Regions from separate parts of the Rhizobium sp. UFLA01-1127 genome, predicted to be linked through region 2. Evidence: riboswitches for the same ligand, from Rfam matches in the RefSeq annotation. Region 2 holds a riboswitch; the other holds the start of a gene.

Region 1 (8,538 bases), on a different contig from region 2:
CTCTTGATGTTCATTTTAAACTCCTGGTTGTAATATACATTTCTAATTTACCGCGAGTACAAAGCTGGATACCGCCTCAGAGATCGGTTCGGTCAAAACGCGACCGGCAGCCCGGCAAATACGCACCTGATGTTGGCTAGAGTCCCCTCGAACCTCCTTGATTGACCCCGCGGCAAAGGTTTCGAAATGCCTCTACCGATCCGGACGATTGCTCGACCGCAAGACAATTTATGTCCTATATTTTGCTTACAAACCGCCCGTATGTTTGTCAATTATATGAAGGTGACCCAGGCGCTACTCTTGCGCGCTGTTGCTCAAATGCAACTCGCCACGGCAGGGCCGGGACCGCTCCTTCCGGCGAACGCAAGGCACGACAACTCGCGCAAATGCATGCCAGCGGCGATCGCTAACCGTGCGCGGGCGGAATCGACATCGACAAACGATCGGTGGACGGCCGCCAGCGCCGACGTTGTCACCGACCTCTCCTGGTCAAAATCCGGTGGGTGAGGTCTTTCGCGAAAACCTCGGCAAGGCTCAGAAATAAAATTCAACAAATCAGCACACACAGAAATGTTGAATTTTCCTAGATTCCGGTGACTCGCGCCATTGGAAAGGGACAAATCGCGAATGAACGAGAACCGGTTGATCTTCATCGCGACTCCCTGCTTTGGCGGGCTCGTTACCAAGGATTACATGCAATCCATCTTCTCTTTGATGCAGACGGGCGCCCGCGCCGGGATACAACTGACACTTGCGCTTCTCGGCAATGATGCTCTGATTACCCGCAGTCGCAATACGCTCGTATCGTCCTTCCTCAACGACACCTCGGCCACCCACATGCTGTTCGTCGATGCCGACATCAGCTTTGAACCCGATCAGGTCATGCGGCTGCTGGAGGCCGATAAGGATGTCGTCGCCGCTATGTATCCGATCAAGGATTATGATTGGGATACCGCTGCCCGCGTCAATACGAACGACGGCGAATCGCTTTCGGCCGCAGCACTCCACTATGTCGGAACGCCGCTGGTCGGCCAAAGCGCCGAACGCGACGGCGATTTCGTCAGCGCCGTCTATGCGGGCACCGGCATGCTGCTGATCAAGCGCGCCGTCATCGAGATGATGATCGCCTCCTATCCGGAGCTGCGCTACGGCACCATCCACGCCTATCCCAGCGCCAAGCGCACGCCGAGCACCCAATATGCCCTGTTCGAATGCATGATTGAAGAGGGAACGGGCATCTATCTCAGCGAGGATTTCGCCTTCTGCCATCGGTGGCGGGCGCTCGGCGGCAAGATCTGGCTCGATACAGCCAGCAAGCTTTCCCACACCGGCCCTCATCGTTTCGTCGGCAATACCGCGCCACGTTACTGAACCGCCGCACGCTGAACGCTCGCCTTTGCACGATAACGTTGTAATTGCATGGCTGCGGCACTGATCGATCGGACGAAAAAGTGCCACTATCGTTGCGGGGTTGACAGAGGGCGAGGGTAAGGCATAGCCTTTTCCACATTCACCAGGGGGGTCCCGGCAAGGGGCTGAGATACTGCTGAACAATGCGGCTTTGCCGATTGTGGGCGCAGTGACCCGTTGAACCTGATCCAGTTCATACTGGCGTAGGGACGGTGCAAGCGCTCAAAGGCTTCGGGTTCCCGCTTGGATTCCATGCCGGCGTCTTTTCATCATTCCGGCTGATGACTGGGTCTCCAACTGCAATTTGGAGCCTCAAACCATGACCATTGCCGCAAAAAACCTGACCCCAACCGTTACGACAGGGCCGCTGCCGGCGTCGCGGAAGATCTATGTTCCCGGGGATATCCACGCCGACATCCGCGTACCAATGCGCGAGATCAGCGTCCATCCGACATCCGGCGAGCCACCCGTCGTCGTCTATGACTCCTCCGGTCCCTACACGATCGAAGGCGCGGATATCAGCATCGAACGGGGCCTGTCGCAGCTCCGCCGCGACTGGGTGCTCGCCCGCGGCGATGTCGAGGCTTATCAAGGCCGCCATGTCCGCCCCGAAGATAACGGCTTCGTCAGTGGCGAGCGGCTGACACCCGAATTTCCCGCCAAGCGCCAGCCGCTGCGCGCCAAGGACGGCAAAGCCGTCACGCAGCTGGCTTACGCGCGTGCCGGCATCATCACGCCGGAAATGGAATACATTGCCATCCGAGAAAATCTCGGCCGCAAGGCGAAAGCGGAAGCCATGATTCGCGATGGCGAAAGCTTCGGCGCCCACATCCCGGACCACGTCACCCCGGAATTCGTGCGCCAGGAAGTCGCCGCCGGTCGCGCCATCATTCCGGCCAACATCAATCACCCGGAAAGCGAGCCGATGATCATCGGCCGGAATTTCCTGGTGAAGATCAACGCCAATATCGGCAATTCCGCCGTCACTTCCTCCATGGCGGAGGAGGTCGAAAAGATGGTCTGGGCCGCACGTTGGGGCGCCGACACCGTCATGGATCTGTCGACGGGCCGCAACATCCACAACATCCGCGAATGGATCATCCGCAATTCGCCGCTGCCGATCGGCACGGTGCCGCTCTATCAGGCACTCGAAAAGGTCGGCGGCATTGCCGAGGAGCTGACCTGGGAAATCTATCGCGACACGCTGATCGAGCAGGCCGAACAGGGCGTCGATTATTTCACCATCCATGCCGGCGTGCGGCTGCACTACATCCCGCTCACCGTCAATCGCGTCACCGGCATCGTCTCGCGCGGCGGCTCGATCATGGCCAAGTGGTGTCTCCACCATCATCGCGAGAGCTTCCTCTACGAGCATTTCGAGGAAATCTGCGATATCTGCCGCGCCTATGACGTCTCCTTCTCGCTCGGCGACGGTCTGCGTCCGGGCTCGATCGCCGATGCGAACGATGCCGCCCAGTTTGCCGAACTCGAGACGCTCGGCGAATTGACGAAGATCGCCTGGGCTAGAGATTGCCAGGTGATGATCGAAGGCCCCGGCCATGTGCCGATGCACAAGATCAAGGAAAATATGGACAAACAGCTTGCTGTCTGCGGCGAGGCGCCCTTCTACACGCTCGGGCCGCTGACGACGGATATCGCGCCGGGCTACGACCACATCACGTCGGGCATCGGCGCGGCCATGATCGGCTGGTTCGGCACAGCCATGCTCTGCTACGTCACTCCGAAGGAACATCTGGGGCTGCCCGACCGCAACGATGTCAAGACGGGTGTGATTACATACAAGATTGCTGCCCATGCGGCCGATCTCGCCAAGGGTCACCCGGCTGCACAGGTGCGCGACGACGCTTTGTCGCGTGCCCGCTTCGAGTTCCGCTGGGAAGATCAGTTCAACCTGTCGCTCGACCCCGATACCGCCCGCAGCTTCCATGACGAAACCTTGCCGAAGGAAGCCCACAAGGTTGCGCATTTCTGCTCGATGTGCGGCCCCAAATTCTGTTCGATGCGGATCTCGCACGACATTCGCGCCGAGGCGCAGAAGGAAGGGCTGGAAGCCATGGCGGCCAAATATCGCGAAGGCGGCGATCTCTATATGCCGATCGATGCCGCTTCGAATCCGGCCGAGTGACATGCGCATTCTCGTCAAGGGGGCCGGCGTTGCCGGCCTCACGGTCGCTCACGAACTTGTTCGGCGCGGTGCCGAAATCACGATCTCGGACCCCGGCCGAAATTTCAGCCGAGCCGCTTCATGGCTTGCCGGCGGCATGCTGGCGCCATGGTGCGAGCGGGAGAGCGCCGATGAGGCTGTGCTGGAGCGCGGCCGTGATTCTGCCGATCGATGGGACGCCATCCTGCCGGGCCGGGTCCTCCGCAATGGAACGCTCGTCGTCGCGCCGAACCGGGATCAAAACGAGCTGAAGCGGTTCGCCAGCCGCACAACGGGCTATCGCTGGATAGAGGAGCGCGAGATCGCCACTCTGGAACCCTCTCTTGCCGGCCGCTTTCGCCATGCGCTGCTCTTTCCGCAGGAAGCGCATCTCAACCCGCGCGAGGTCCTGCAGCTATTGAAAAACGATCTGTTGGCGAAGGGCGCAAACTTCATCGAAGGGCTGGCGGACGACGGCGACTTCACGGAAATCGTCGACTGCACGGGGGCGGCCCGCGTCGGCGAAAGCCGCGAGCTGCGCGGTGTACGCGGCGAAATGCTCTATCTACAAACGCAGGAGGTCGCGCTCTCGCGCCCCGTCCGCCTGCTGCATCCCCGCTTTCCAGTCTACATCGTGCCGCGCGGCGAAGGCCTTTTCATGGTTGGTGCGACGATGATCGAAACGGACTCCGACGGGCCGATCACCGCCCGCTCGCTGATGGAACTCCTGAACGCCGCCTATGCGCTGCACCCCGCCTTTGCCGATGCGGCCATCGTCGAAACCGGCGCCGGCATCCGTCCTGCCTTTCCAGACAACCTCCCGCGCGTGACGCGGCAGGGCAAAACCATCCTTATCAACGGCTTCTATCGCCACGGCTTCCTGCTGGCGCCGGCAATGGCTGCGGAGGCCGCGGACCTCATCTTCTCCGGACACGACAACGACAGGAACCGCCAATGCGCCTGATCATCAATGGCGAAGCGCAGATCGTCAGCGCAACTACGCTTTCACAGCTTCTGGCCGCTCTCGACTATGAGGGCGAGTGGCTGGCAACCGCCGTCAACGGCGAACTTATCCATCGCGAAGAACGCGACGATCACGCTCTCGTCGAAAATGACAGGATCGAGATCCTCACGCCAATGCAGGGAGGCTGATCCATGCTCGAACTCTACGGAAATCAGATCGAATCACACCTTCTTCTCGGTACGGCGCGCTATCCCTCCCCGGCCGTGCTGGCTGAAGCCGTCAAGCGCTCGGGAACCGAAATCGTTACCGTTTCTCTGCGCCGGGAAACGGCCGGCGGGCGCAATGGCGGTGCGTTTTTCGAGATGATTCGCGACCTTGGCGTTCGCGTTCTTCCCAATACCGCCGGCTGCCATGGCGTCTCCGAAGCCGTACTGACTGCAAAAATGGCGCGCGAGGTGTTTCGGACCAGCTGGATCAAGCTCGAAGTCATCGGCAACCACGACACGCTGCAGCCCGATGTCTTCGCGCTGGTCGAGGCAGCGAGGATTCTCACCGATGACGGATTCGAGGTCTTTCCCTATACGACGGACGATCTCGTGGTCGCCGAGCGGCTGCTGGAAGCCGGATGCAGGGTATTGATGCCCTGGTGCGCACCGATCGGATCCGCGGCAGGTCCGCTCAACCTTTCCGCGCTTCGCTCCATGAGAGCGCATTTTCCGGAGGTGCCGCTAATCGTGGATGCCGGCATCGGCAGGCCTTCGCACGCGACCACCGTCATGGAACTCGGCTTCGATGCCGTACTCTTGAACACAGCCGTTGCCGGTGCCGGCGATCCGGCCGCAATGGCGGAAGCTTTTGCCAAGGCGATCGATGCAGGCATGCAGGCGTTTGGCGCGGGCATGCTGGAGCCGCGCGACATGGCCGTGCCATCGACACCGGTGATCGGAAAGGCGGTTTTCTCGTGACGCTCGACCCCTTCTATCTGATCGTCGACGACGCAGTCTGGATAAAGAGGCTGGCGCCGCTCGGCGTTAAGCTCGTGCAATTGCGCGTCAAGGATCGCGCGCCGTCGGAAATCCGCACGGAAATTCGCGAATCAAAGGCAATTTGCGCCGCCCACGGATGCCAGTTGATCGTCAACGACTACTGGCAGCTTGCGATCGAGGAGGGTTGCGATTTCATTCATCTCGGCCAAGAGGACCTTGCCGCGGCCGATCTGGATACGATTCGCGCAGCCGGATTGAAACTGGGCCTTTCGACGCATGACGAGGCGGAACTGCAAACGGCGCTCGCCGCCAAACCCGATTACATAGCGCTTGGGCCGATCTATCCGACCATCCTCAAGGCCATGCCGTGGGCTCCGCAGGGGCTGGAGCGCATCGGCCAATGGAAGGCCCGCATCGGCGACATTCCGCTTGTCGCAATCGGCGGCCTGTCGGTCGAACGCCTTGCGGGCGTTTTCGCACATGGTGCCGATAGCGCAGCCGTGGTAACGGACATCACCCGCAATCGCGATCCCGAAGCGCGGACACTTGAATGGATAGGAGCGACAAGACGATCGCCTCCGGCCTGAAAAGACGAGGCCGCGCCCACGTCACTGGCCCCGACCTTCAGAACTTCCGCCCGATGAACGGTGCATTCATAATATATTCAGGTGAACATAATCATGCTTAAAGCGTTGATTAAATGGCTCGCGCATTCGCTGAGCACAAAGACTGCTTTGGAGGTAGTCATGATAAAGAAGACGGTTCTTACGGTTTTGCTGGCCGCTACGGTCGTAGGCGGCGTATTGGCGCCCGTCAGCAGCGCGCAGGCGCAGTATTACGACGGCTATCGCGGTGACTGGCATCGTCATCACCACCATGGTAACGGCGGCGCGATCGCCGGCGGTGTTGCTGCAGGTCTCCTCGGTGGCCTGATTGTCGGCGGCGCCCTTGCCAACAGGGGTCCGGTTTACGAAGTCGCCCCCCCGCCGCCGAGATGCTGGTTCGAGGACCGCCGCGTCCAGAACGAGTACGACTACGGCTGGCACTACGAGCGCGTTCGCGTTTGTAACTAAGCGATAAACGATGCATCCGCACGGAATGGCTGCGTCGTTTGATGAGTGATTTGCCGGCGGCCGAAACCGCCGGCAAACTGTTTCAATCCTGCCGCGACGGCCGATGAATCACAGGCCGTGTGTCCTCGGATAGGCGTTGCGTTCCGGGAAAGTCCTCCCGGCAAGGCTTTCAGCCTCAGGTCGCCAGATTTCGACCTGCAAGGGATAGCAGGGCGCCGTATCGCTTGAATGCCCGCTGCCGCAATCGCCCCCGGGGCAGGCCGAAAGCGCGCCGAGAAGATCGATCTCTGCAAAAAACTCGATGAAATCGCCCGGCCGCACCGGGCTTGCCTTCATGAAATACTGATGGGTATCACGGGTAAAGCCGGTACACATGAAAACGTTCAGCACGTCGTGAACATGAAACTCCGCCTCCTGGACGGAGATATTCATTTCTTTGGCAAGCGCGCGCGACAGGTTGGAATGGCAGCAATGGTGATAGTCGTCGCCCTTCAGCAGCCGGTTCGTGTAGGGATCGCAACGCGTGCCGATGACATCGTGAACGCCGGCGCCGTCCGCGTCCCAGCCATACCAGCCCAGCGTATCGTGGGTAATCGTCGCCATCGGTCGCAGATAGGGCAGCGTGCTCCAAAGCCGATCGCCGACACCGACATGAGTGGCGTGCAAAGCCCGCGTCTTGCCGCTGAAGAAGCGCTCCGTCAGATCATCCGCGTTCCACAGATTGAGATCGCCCACCTGCGATCCCTCCACGCTGACGATGCGGAAGAAATGCCCTTTAGGCACGCGGAAAGCGCCCCCATCCCGCGGCGGCACGATGACCTCGCCAACCTTGGTCATATTTGCCCTTGCCGCTCGCAGCAGGTCCATATCGACCGCCGGCAGCGTTCCGTTCGGATAAACCACGACCGGGGGCTTTCGCCGCCGCTCGTCGGCGTCTGCGGGAACGGGCGTATCAAAAAGCTTATGCATGTTCATCAGCTTCCTCAGTATCTCGGGCGGCATTCCATAGTCTGCATGTTCATGCACGCAGCTGCCCCTCAGGCATCTGGCGGCAATGTAATGAGAACCGACGCAAGCGCAACGGCGATTGTGCTTGCTCTTTGGCTAAGCCTTACTTAGCCTAAAGCCATGCACCAAGTTCCCCTTGCCTCCCTTCGCGCCCTGGAAGCCGCCATTCGCCACGAAAGCTTTGCCAAGGCGGCGGCGGAGCTCAACCTGACGGCGGCGGGTGTGAGCCAGCATGTTCGCACGGTGGAAAATTGGCTTGGTATCGCCCTGTTCAACCGCCATGCCCGCGGCGTGACGGCAACCGCAGCGGGCCGTGAATTCGGGACGGCAGTCACAAAAGGGCTGGCACAGATCGAGACCGCCGCGCAGCAGCTGAGGCGCGAGAGCCACGAGCGTCCCGTCAGCGTGGCATGCATCGCCTCCGTCGCCACCCGATGGCTGATACCGCGCCTGCCGGCATTCCGAAGGAAATTCCCCGATATCCGCATCAATATCGTCTATGCGCTCGATGCAAAGACGCCGGAAGCGGCAAGCGTCGATCTCCTGATCCGCCACGGACCGCGTCCCGATGCCAATGCGATCCCTCTCTTGACGGCAGAGACGCGGCCGACCTGTTCGGCCGAATACCTGCACCGCCACGGGCCGTTCAGGACGCCATCGGATCTTGTAAACGCCGATCTCCTGCATGATGAAACGCCGGCCTCCTGGAGCCGCTGGTTCGCAATCGCCGGCATCCGGCAAGCTCCCCCGGCAGGCCCGATCTTTGCTGATTTCAGCCTGATGATCGGCTCCGTCGGCGGCGGACAAGGCGTTGGCCTTTGCCCGACCGCGCTCATTGCCGAAGAACTGGCCAATCGAACCCTGGTCACCCTGTTCGATACGCCCTTGGATACGGAAAAATCCTATTGGCTGATCGAGGCCAGCCGTCTTTCC
Region 2 (8,538 bases):
GCCGATTGGATGCCTTGAAGATCGAATTGCCACCGATGGGGCTCAGCGTCATCGGCACGCGCATCCGGCTGGAGCAGGTGCTGATCAACCTGTTCCAAAACGCTCTGGAAGCCCTGGAGGGCCGTAAACAGGCCAAAGTCGAAGTATCGGTGCGCGAGACTTCGGAGGAAGTCGAGATCGTGGTCTCGGACAACGGGCCTGGCATTCCCGCAGCAATCCTCGACCAGCTGTTTACACCGTTCAATACCTCAAAGGAAAAGGGCCTCGGCCTCGGCCTCGTCATTTCGAAGGATATCGTCGTCGACTACGGCGGCCGGATCGACGTCGAGAGCAACGGCAGCGGCACCCGCTTCACCATCCATCTGCGCAAGGCCATACCATGAACGAGAGCTCGCCCGTCTTCCTCATCGACGACGACAAGGATCTGCTGAAGGCGACGAAGCAGACGCTCGAACTCGCGGGCTTCGCAGTCTCGGCCTTCCCGACGGCAGCAGATGCTCTCAGTGCCCTACATGCCGGCTTTGCCGGTGTCGTCGTCTCCGACATCAGGATGCCGCAGATGGATGGACAGCGGCTTTTCGCCCATATCAAGACGTTCGATGCCGATCTGCCTGTCATCCTGATGACCGGTCATGGCGATATACCGATGGCGGTGCAGGCAATCCAGAATGGCGTTTATGATTTCATCGCAAAGCCCTTTGCCACGGACCGGCTGGTGCAAAGCGTGCGCCGCGCGGCGGAAAAGCGGCGGCTTGTGCTGGAAAACCGCGCGCTGCGGCAGGCAGCCGAGCAGGCTCAGGGCGATCTCCCTCTGATCGGCCAGACCCCCGCCATCGAGCGGCTACGCCATACGCTGCGACAGATCGCCGATACCGACGTCGATGTGCTAGTGACCGGCGAAACGGGCAGCGGCAAGGAAGTGGTGGCAAGCCTGCTGCATCGCTGGAGCCGCCGCGCCAAGGGCAATTTCGTTGCGCTAAACTGCGGCGCCCTGCCCGAAACCGTCATCGAAAGCGAGCTCTTCGGTCACGAACCGGGCGCCTTCACGGGCGCACAGAAGAAACGCGTCGGGCGGATCGAGCACTCAAGCTCCGGCACGCTTTTCCTGGACGAGATCGAAAGCATGCCTCCGGCCATTCAGGTGCAGATGCTGCGCGTGCTCGAGATGCGCGAGGTGACCCCCCTTGGTACGAACGAGGTCCGCCCCGTCGATCTGCGCGTCGTGGCGGCGGCGAAGGTCGATCTTGGCGATCCAGGCCAGCGCGGCGATTTTCGCGAGGACCTCTATTATCGACTCAACGTCGTCACTCTTTCCATCCCGCCCCTGCGTGAACGTCGCGACGACATCCCCCTGCTCTTCGGTTATTTCGCCGAACGGGCCGCGAACCGGTTCAAGCGTGAAGTCCCTGCCATTTCCGTGGCTGTGAGCCGTCATCTGCAACAGCACGATTGGCCGGGAAACGTTCGGGAGCTTTCGCATTTTGCCGAACGCTTCGTGCTTGGCCTCGAAACGGCAGCGGCATCCAAACCCAATGAAATGCCGATGACGGATACCAGATTGCCGCTGCCCGCCCGGGTGGAGCGTTACGAAGCCGAACTCATCCGCGAGACGCTGTCACAGAATAATGGCGATGTCCGCCGCACGATCGAGGCGCTTGGCATTCCCAGAAAGACCTTCTACGACAAGCTGCAGCGGCACGGCATCGTCAGGGGCGACTTCGCCGGCTTTGACGGCGACGAACGCCGGGGCTCATAAATCGCAGTAGCGCGATAAGCTGCGGCATGATTTTATCCTTAAATCGATCCCGATCTAAGGAATTATGCGGCGGCAATTACGCGCTGCGGCGTATCTCCCGCGCGTTGGACACGTCCCTTTGCCGGCTCGCCACTTCGGCGGTACGATCCAGAACCAGCATCGCCTGCGTGATGAGCGTCGCAAGCGCCTCTTCGCCCTTGCAGGCCGCCACGATCAGCGGCGCGCTCAGGCAGATTCTAAGGGCGCTGGCAGGTATGTCGCCAAAATCGGCACAGCGAACCGGCTGACCGAGGCGTACCGAGGCAACGTCATCATTCTCGATGGCCAAATCCTTGTAGACGGTCGCCATTTCAGCCGCCGTCAGCATGGCGCCATCGGTGCTATTGCGCAGGTAGAACGAGAAGATTGAGGCGATCTCATCCCAGCGAACAGCCGCCGACGCGCCCCACAGCGCACGCCGATCCAAGGGCCGGCTTTCCAGTTGCTCGAAGGCTGGATCGCCGGAAAGGCGCTCAGCCACTGCCCTGGCAAAGGCGGAGAGGACCGCAATTATGCGATCCTCGGGGATACCGGCGAAGCGTTCGAGCTCGAACAGCGCCGCCTTCCAGCGCAGCAGCAGCCCGAAATTGGCACGTTCCGGCAGAACTTCGCGGGCGACCCAGCCTTCCGGCCATTCCGCCTTCCCGCAATAGTCGGCAAGTGCGGCCGGCAGCGTGCGGGACTTGAAGCGTTCCGACATTTGCGGCGGGCAGAGAAGCGCACCGCTGAAAATCGGCCCGGCAAGGAATTTCGAACCTGTGACCGCGACCATGAAGCCCTGCGCGAGATAGGCGCGGATCGTTGCCGCCGACAGGCGAAACTGACAGGCATCGATCATGATATCCAGCACGGCTTCGAACCGCGCTTTCAAACGTAGAACGGTCTCCAGGCTCGGTGCCAGTAAGCTGGTCTTCGACACATCCGTAACCACGAGCAGGCATCTGAGGCCGGCGGCGCGGGCAAGCTCGATCAGGCCACGCAACTCGTCTTCAACCTCGCCCTCGGCGCGAAGGGAACCATCCTTGTTGCGCACTGCAATGGTGGCGTTGCGCGTAGCGTCACCCGGCCGCAATTCCTCGCCCTTGACGACGGCCCGTTCGCTGCTGACGCGGCTCATGAAATGCCGGCCGGCCGACGCGGTCATGACACCGCTGCCCGTCTCGTTGCCCATCAGCGTGATGGTCATCAGATCGCGATCGCCCTCGCGGGCCAGAAGCGAGGCGGCAAAAAGATGGATGTCCGTGCCTGATGTGGCAAGGATCGCATCGACGCGCGGTTCGGATCTTTGGTTGAGGCCGAGCAGACGCAGCAGATCGTCGCGGATGCGCCCGATTTCGCGCCCATAGATCGCTGCAGCCGAGCCGGTTGCGATCTCGCGCATCAAGCCCATGTAATAAGACTCGACTTCGGCAAAAGCCGCCGCAGAAATGGTCGAGGCCGTGGATGAACCGAAGGCAAGGTCGCGCGGCCGAGGCGATGGGCCATAGCCATACATATTGAGACCGCTGGCAGCATCGCAATCCAAGCGTTCGTCGCCACCCGAGATCAAGCACTTCAGGAGCGCCAGCCTGTCCTCATCCCGCTGCTGCGACGATGCGCCCGCTGTCAGGTTTCTATCCAAGGCACCGTTGCCAGCGATTTGCTGCATGTAGAAGCATTCCTCTTTCACTAAAGTCGAAACGCTTCGCAGGATCGCGCCGCGTTCTATGCCGGGGGGCTTCGGCAACCGAACATTACGCTTTTCAAGGTGGAGCGAGGCTGACTTGCCAAGGCCAGCAACACCGGCCGCAAGCGCAAAAAAACTCGCGGTCCGAAGGGCCGCGAGCTCATTGCTACGAAAAGTGGAGTTGCCGGAATCAGCCGGCAGCTTCGAGTTTATCCTGCGTCTTCGTATCGAAGTCGCTTGCATCGTGGCGTTCGCGCAGCTGCTCGGAGGGATCGCCCGACATGCGGTTGACCATGCGGCCGCGCTTGACGGCCGGACGCGAATAGACCTGCTCGGCCCAGCGCTGCACGTTCTTATAGTCCTGCACCTGCAGAAATTCGGCCGCGCCATACTGCCAGCCCTTGGCAAGACCGCCGTACCACGGCCAAATTGCGATATCGGCGATCGTGTAGTCGTCGCCGGCGATATATTCGCTTTCGGCCAGACGGCGGTCGAGCACGTCGAGCTGGCGCTTTACCTCCATGGCGAAACGATCGATCGCATATTCGATCTTCGTCGGAGCATATGCGTAGAAATGACCGAAGCCACCGCCGAGATAGGGAGCGCTGCCCATCTGCCAGAACAGCCAGGAGAGGCATTCGGCACGAGCCGGCTGGTCGCTCGGCAGAAAGGCGCCGAATTTCTCAGCGAGATACACTAGGATCGATGCCGATTCGAAAACGCGGACCGGCTTCGGGCCGCTCCGGTCAAGGAGAGCCGGGATCTTCGAATTCGGATTGACGTCGACAAAGCCGCTGCCGAACTGATCGCCCTCGCCGATCCTGATCAGCCAGGCATCATATTCGGCGCCGCTATGGCCGAGCGCCAGCAGCTCTTCCAGCATGATGGTGACCTTCACGCCGTTCGGCGTTCCAAGCGAATAGAGCTGGAGGGGATGGCGGCCGATCGGCAATTCCTTTTCATGGGTCGGCCCGGCGATCGGACGGTTGATGTTGGCGAACTGGCCGCCATTGGCCTTGTTCCAGGTCCAGATTTTCGGCGGCGTGTATTCGGCAGAACCGGTCATGGCATCCTCCTTTTTCGGGGTTCAAGTTGGGGCGATCTTCGATGTAGCGCGCTACATAGGTCGCACATAGTGGCGGCCGTTCATTTTTGCGAGAGGGAATTGCGCACTCTTCAACGCCTCGCTGCTGGGCGCGGCATTCGATGAAAATGAAAAAGCCTGCCGCGGGAGGAGGTGCGGCAGGCTTTCTACAAGAACTGAACAACGGATGGGAGGAGGAGTTCCATTGTTCCTGCAGTCGTCTCTGGGAGGAGAAGGACGTCTGCCAAGCAAAGGATGCGGGAGGAGATGCATCGCTTCGGTGGGAGAAAGGTATCAGTCTTTTGCTCAGTTCATAGGCACTTCTTTGCAAGGCAGTTATGCGCCATGCGAAAAGCAGATAGCTGAACCGATGCAATCTTCGGCATGCACTGCAAGAGCAGGCGACTACGGACGCAAAGCAAAAGCGCCTGCTCGGGAAGGAACAGGCGCTGGCATAAGGCAGCTTTTATTAGGAGCCGTTGCGGCCGTTAGCGAGCGATGGCTGCGCGGGCAACATTGCGGATTTCGCCGCGGTCGATACCCAGATCGTGCAGTTCGCGCGTAGACATACGGCCCAGTTCGGCGACCGTCTGACGATACTTGCGCCAGTTATTGAAAGAGCGTGCTACGTTCATGATGATCCCCTTTCCTTGGGCTTTCGAAGCTGAGCTGCCGTGCTTGGCGCTCTCGTCGCTTCGATGAGAAATATATAGTCGAAGCGACCATCCTTTTGCAGAGCCAAGGTATCACTGCACCTATGCGCTATTTGCATAGATCATGCAGAAAGCGGGCAGACCTGATCTCGCCCGCCGTCACGGCCTTTGTGATTTGATGATGACAGCGCTGCTTTTGTCTGCGAAAGATAAGGAGATGAGAGACAGGGGCGTCCGCTATCCGGCGGGCTGAGAAGCACCCTTCGAACCTGAACCAGATCATGCTGGCGGAGGGAGTCGCTCGGGACCTCGCAAAGCACAGCACGTCGTCCCTATGCGTCTCGCCGCCTGAAAGGGGCGATATGCAAGACCAAACCACAGCAGGCCATATGCTTCGCACGATGCGGACCAACCCTCCGCTGGTGCAATGCATCACCAATTTCGTCGCCATGAATATCGCGGCCAATGTGATGCTCGCCGCCGGCGCATCGCCGGCGATGGTGCATGCCGAAGAGGAAGCCGGCGAGTTTGCCGCTATCTCCGGCGCGCTGACGATCAATATCGGCACGCTCTCGTCCGGCTGGCTTGCGGGCATGCTGAAGGCTGCGGGGGCGGCGAACAATGCCGGCAGGCCTTGGGTTCTCGATCCAGTCGCTCACTACGCGACTGCATTCCGTCGCAAGGCGGTCGCGCAATTGCTCGAGCTGCGGCCGGGGATTATTCGCGGCAATGCATCGGAAATCATCGCGCTTGCCGGCGGTGCGAGCCGGGGCCAGGGTGTCGATAGCCGGGATGCCGTCGAGCAGGCGGAGGATTCCGCCCGGCAACTGGCCGAAAAGCATGACTGCGTGGTTGCGGTAACCGGCGTTGCAGATTTCGTGACCGACGGGCAGAGGGCGCGGCGCATTGCCGGCGGCTCGCAGCTCATGCCGAAAGTGACGGCGCTCGGCTGCTCTCTCACCTGTCTTGCCGGTGCCTTTGCCGCGACATCGCCGGATGCACCACTGGATGCAACCGTCGCGGCGCTTGCCGCCTTCGCGGTCGCCGGCGAGCGGGCAGGAGCGGCGGCAGAGGGGCCAGGCTCCTTCTCCTGGCGCTTCCTCGATGCACTCGCCGGTCTTACCCCGGAAATACTGGATCGCGACGCAAGGATATGGGTAGCATGAAAGACTTCGATCTCTCGCTCTATCTCGTCCTCGATCCCATGCTGTGCGCCGAACTCGGCATGGTGGAGACGACGTGCGCAGCCGTCGCCGGCGGCGCCACCATCATCCAGCTTCGCGATAAGCATGCTTCGACTGCAGCCATGATCGAGACTGGCCGTGCCCTCAAGCGGATCCTGCATGGAACCAATGTCCGGCTGATCGTCAACGACAATGTCGAAGCTGCCATCGCCATCGGCGCCGATGGCCTGCATATCGGTCAGGACGATATGGATGCCGCCGATGCCCGCCGTATGATCGGTCCGGACATGATCCTTGGCCTCTCGGCGGAAACGGAGGCCCTCGCCTGCGCAATCGATGCAGATATCGTCGATTACGCTGGCATCGGCCCGGTCTTTGCCACGCCGACCAAAGCCGATCACAAGCAGCCGATCGGCATCGATGGCCTTTCCCGGATCGTCGGGCTCTGCCCGGTTCCATCGGTCGCGATCGGCGGTCTGAAAGCGGAACATACCGCCGATGTTTTCTCAGCCGGCGCCGACGGTCTCGCGGTGGTCTCGGCCATATGCGGCCGCCCAGACCCGCAAGCGGCGACAGCCCTCATTGCGAATGCCATCAAGGAGGCCCGCCGATGATCCGCAATGTCCTGTCCATCGCCGGCTCCGATCCTTCCGGCGGCGCCGGCATCCAGGCCGATCTGAAAGCCTTCTCAGCTCGCGGCGTTTATGGAATGGCCGCGCTGACGGCCCTGACGGCTCAAAACACCAAGGGCGTCTCCGGCGTCCATCCGGTGCCGCCTCAATTCGTGGCGGATCAGATTCGGGCGATTTTTGCCGATATCCGCGTCGATGCCGTCAAGATCGGGATGATCGCAAACGCCGCGATCGCTGATGCCGTTGCCGACATTCTGGCGCGGCATCCCGGCGTGCCTGTCGTGCTCGATCCTGTCATGATCGCCAAGGGCGGTGCGGCCCTGCTCGCTGCCGACGCCGTCGACGTGCTGACGACGCGATTGCTACCGCTCGCGACAGTCATAACGCCGAACCTGCCCGAGGCAGCGGCACTATTGCACGATGCCGAGGCAACAAGCCGCGAGGACATGGCGCGTCAGGCGCTTGCGCTGGCCACACTCGGGCCGTCGGCTGTCCTGGTCAAAGGCGGTCATCTTGAAGGTGACGAAAGTCCGGATGTGCTGGCAAGCGCTGGCCAATTGACCTGGTTCGAGGCTGAGCGGCTGCCGACGAAGAATACGCATGGAACCGGATGCACGCTCTCCAGCGCGATTGCCGCGGAGATCGCCAAGGGCTTGCCGCTTCCGCAAGCTGTCGCATCGGCCAAAGCCTATCTCGCCGCCGCGGTTGCCGCCGCGGGTCAGCTTGCGGTCGGAAGCGGCCACGGCCCCGTGCAGCATTTCCATGCGCTATGGGCGAACAGACACAAGGAGTAGAGACATGAGCCTGTTACTCAGGGATCAGATCGTGATCATCTCCGGCGCGGGGCGCGGCCTCGGCGCCGCCATTGCGGCCGCCTTTGCCCGTGAAGGCGCGAAGGTGGCAATCAACTATCGCGCAAGCCGCGAGCGGGCAGAAGTCCTCGCAGCGCAGCTCGGCGATCATGCCAAAGCCTTCCAGGCCGATATTCGCGATATCGAGGACACAAAGCGGCTTGTCTCCGATGTCACGCAGCATTTCGGATCGCCGACGACCGTCGTCCACAATGCGCTGGCCGATTTCAGCTTCAACGGCGACGCGCGTTCGAAACTGGATGCCTTGAGCTGGGCCGAGATGGCAATGCAGCTGGAAACCGCGCTGCAGGGCGCCCTGAACCTGATACAGGCAGCGCGTCCGGCAATGGCTGAGCCGGGTTTTGGCCGGATCATCACCATCGGCACCAACCTCTTCCAGAACCCGGTGGTGCCTTATCACGACTATACCGCCGCCAAGGCGGCACTGCTGTCGCTGACCAGAACGGCTGCCGCGGAACTCGGCCCGCTCGGGATCACAGTCAACATGGTATCCGGCGGCCTTCTGCGCACCACGGATGCAAGCGGCGCCACGCCGGAATCCGTGTTCGACATTATCGCTGCAAACACGCCGCTGCGCCGCGTCACCACTCCGGAGGAGGCGGCCGATGCGGTTCTCTTCTTTGCAAGCCCCTGGGCACGGGCGGTGACGGGG

The links. A riboswitch is a leader RNA that binds a small molecule or an ion and turns the genes downstream of it on or off. The one in region 2 is predicted to bind thiamine pyrophosphate.
Region 1: it holds a riboswitch for thiamine pyrophosphate, as region 2 does, so the genes downstream of both, thiC (phosphomethylpyrimidine synthase ThiC) here and thiM (hydroxyethylthiazole kinase) in region 2, are expected to answer to the same signal.

Annotation. Positions count from the first base shown of each region.
Region 1 covers NZ_JAUQTZ010000040.1:32,498-41,035, reverse strand. The annotation lists gene Q4Q11_RS12675 (porin) at 1-14, opposite strand, end outside; gene Q4Q11_RS12670 (hypothetical protein) at 628-1,371, shown strand; TPP riboswitch at 1,506-1,638, shown strand; gene thiC (phosphomethylpyrimidine synthase ThiC) at 1,730-3,556, shown strand; gene thiO (glycine oxidase ThiO) at 3,558-4,538, shown strand; gene thiS (sulfur carrier protein ThiS) at 4,529-4,726, shown strand; gene Q4Q11_RS12650 (thiazole synthase) at 4,730-5,503, shown strand; gene Q4Q11_RS12645 (thiamine phosphate synthase) at 5,500-6,111, shown strand; gene Q4Q11_RS12640 (hypothetical protein) at 6,271-6,597, shown strand; gene Q4Q11_RS12635 (DUF1989 domain-containing protein) at 6,706-7,566, opposite strand; gene Q4Q11_RS12630 (LysR substrate-binding domain-containing protein) at 7,726-8,538, shown strand, end outside.
Region 2 covers NZ_JAUQTZ010000004.1:40,531-49,068, reverse strand. The annotation lists gene Q4Q11_RS01910 (sensor histidine kinase) at 1-383, shown strand, start outside; gene Q4Q11_RS01905 (sigma-54-dependent transcriptional regulator) at 380-1,756, shown strand; gene Q4Q11_RS01900 (hypothetical protein) at 1,833-3,443, opposite strand; gene yghU (glutathione-dependent disulfide-bond oxidoreductase) at 3,652-4,527, opposite strand; gene Q4Q11_RS01890 (DUF1127 domain-containing protein) at 5,034-5,180, opposite strand; TPP riboswitch at 5,415-5,511, shown strand; gene thiM (hydroxyethylthiazole kinase) at 5,561-6,364, shown strand; gene thiE (thiamine phosphate synthase) at 6,361-6,996, shown strand; gene thiD (bifunctional hydroxymethylpyrimidine kinase/phosphomethylpyrimidine kinase) at 6,993-7,808, shown strand; gene Q4Q11_RS01870 (3-oxoacyl-ACP reductase) at 7,813-8,538, shown strand, end outside.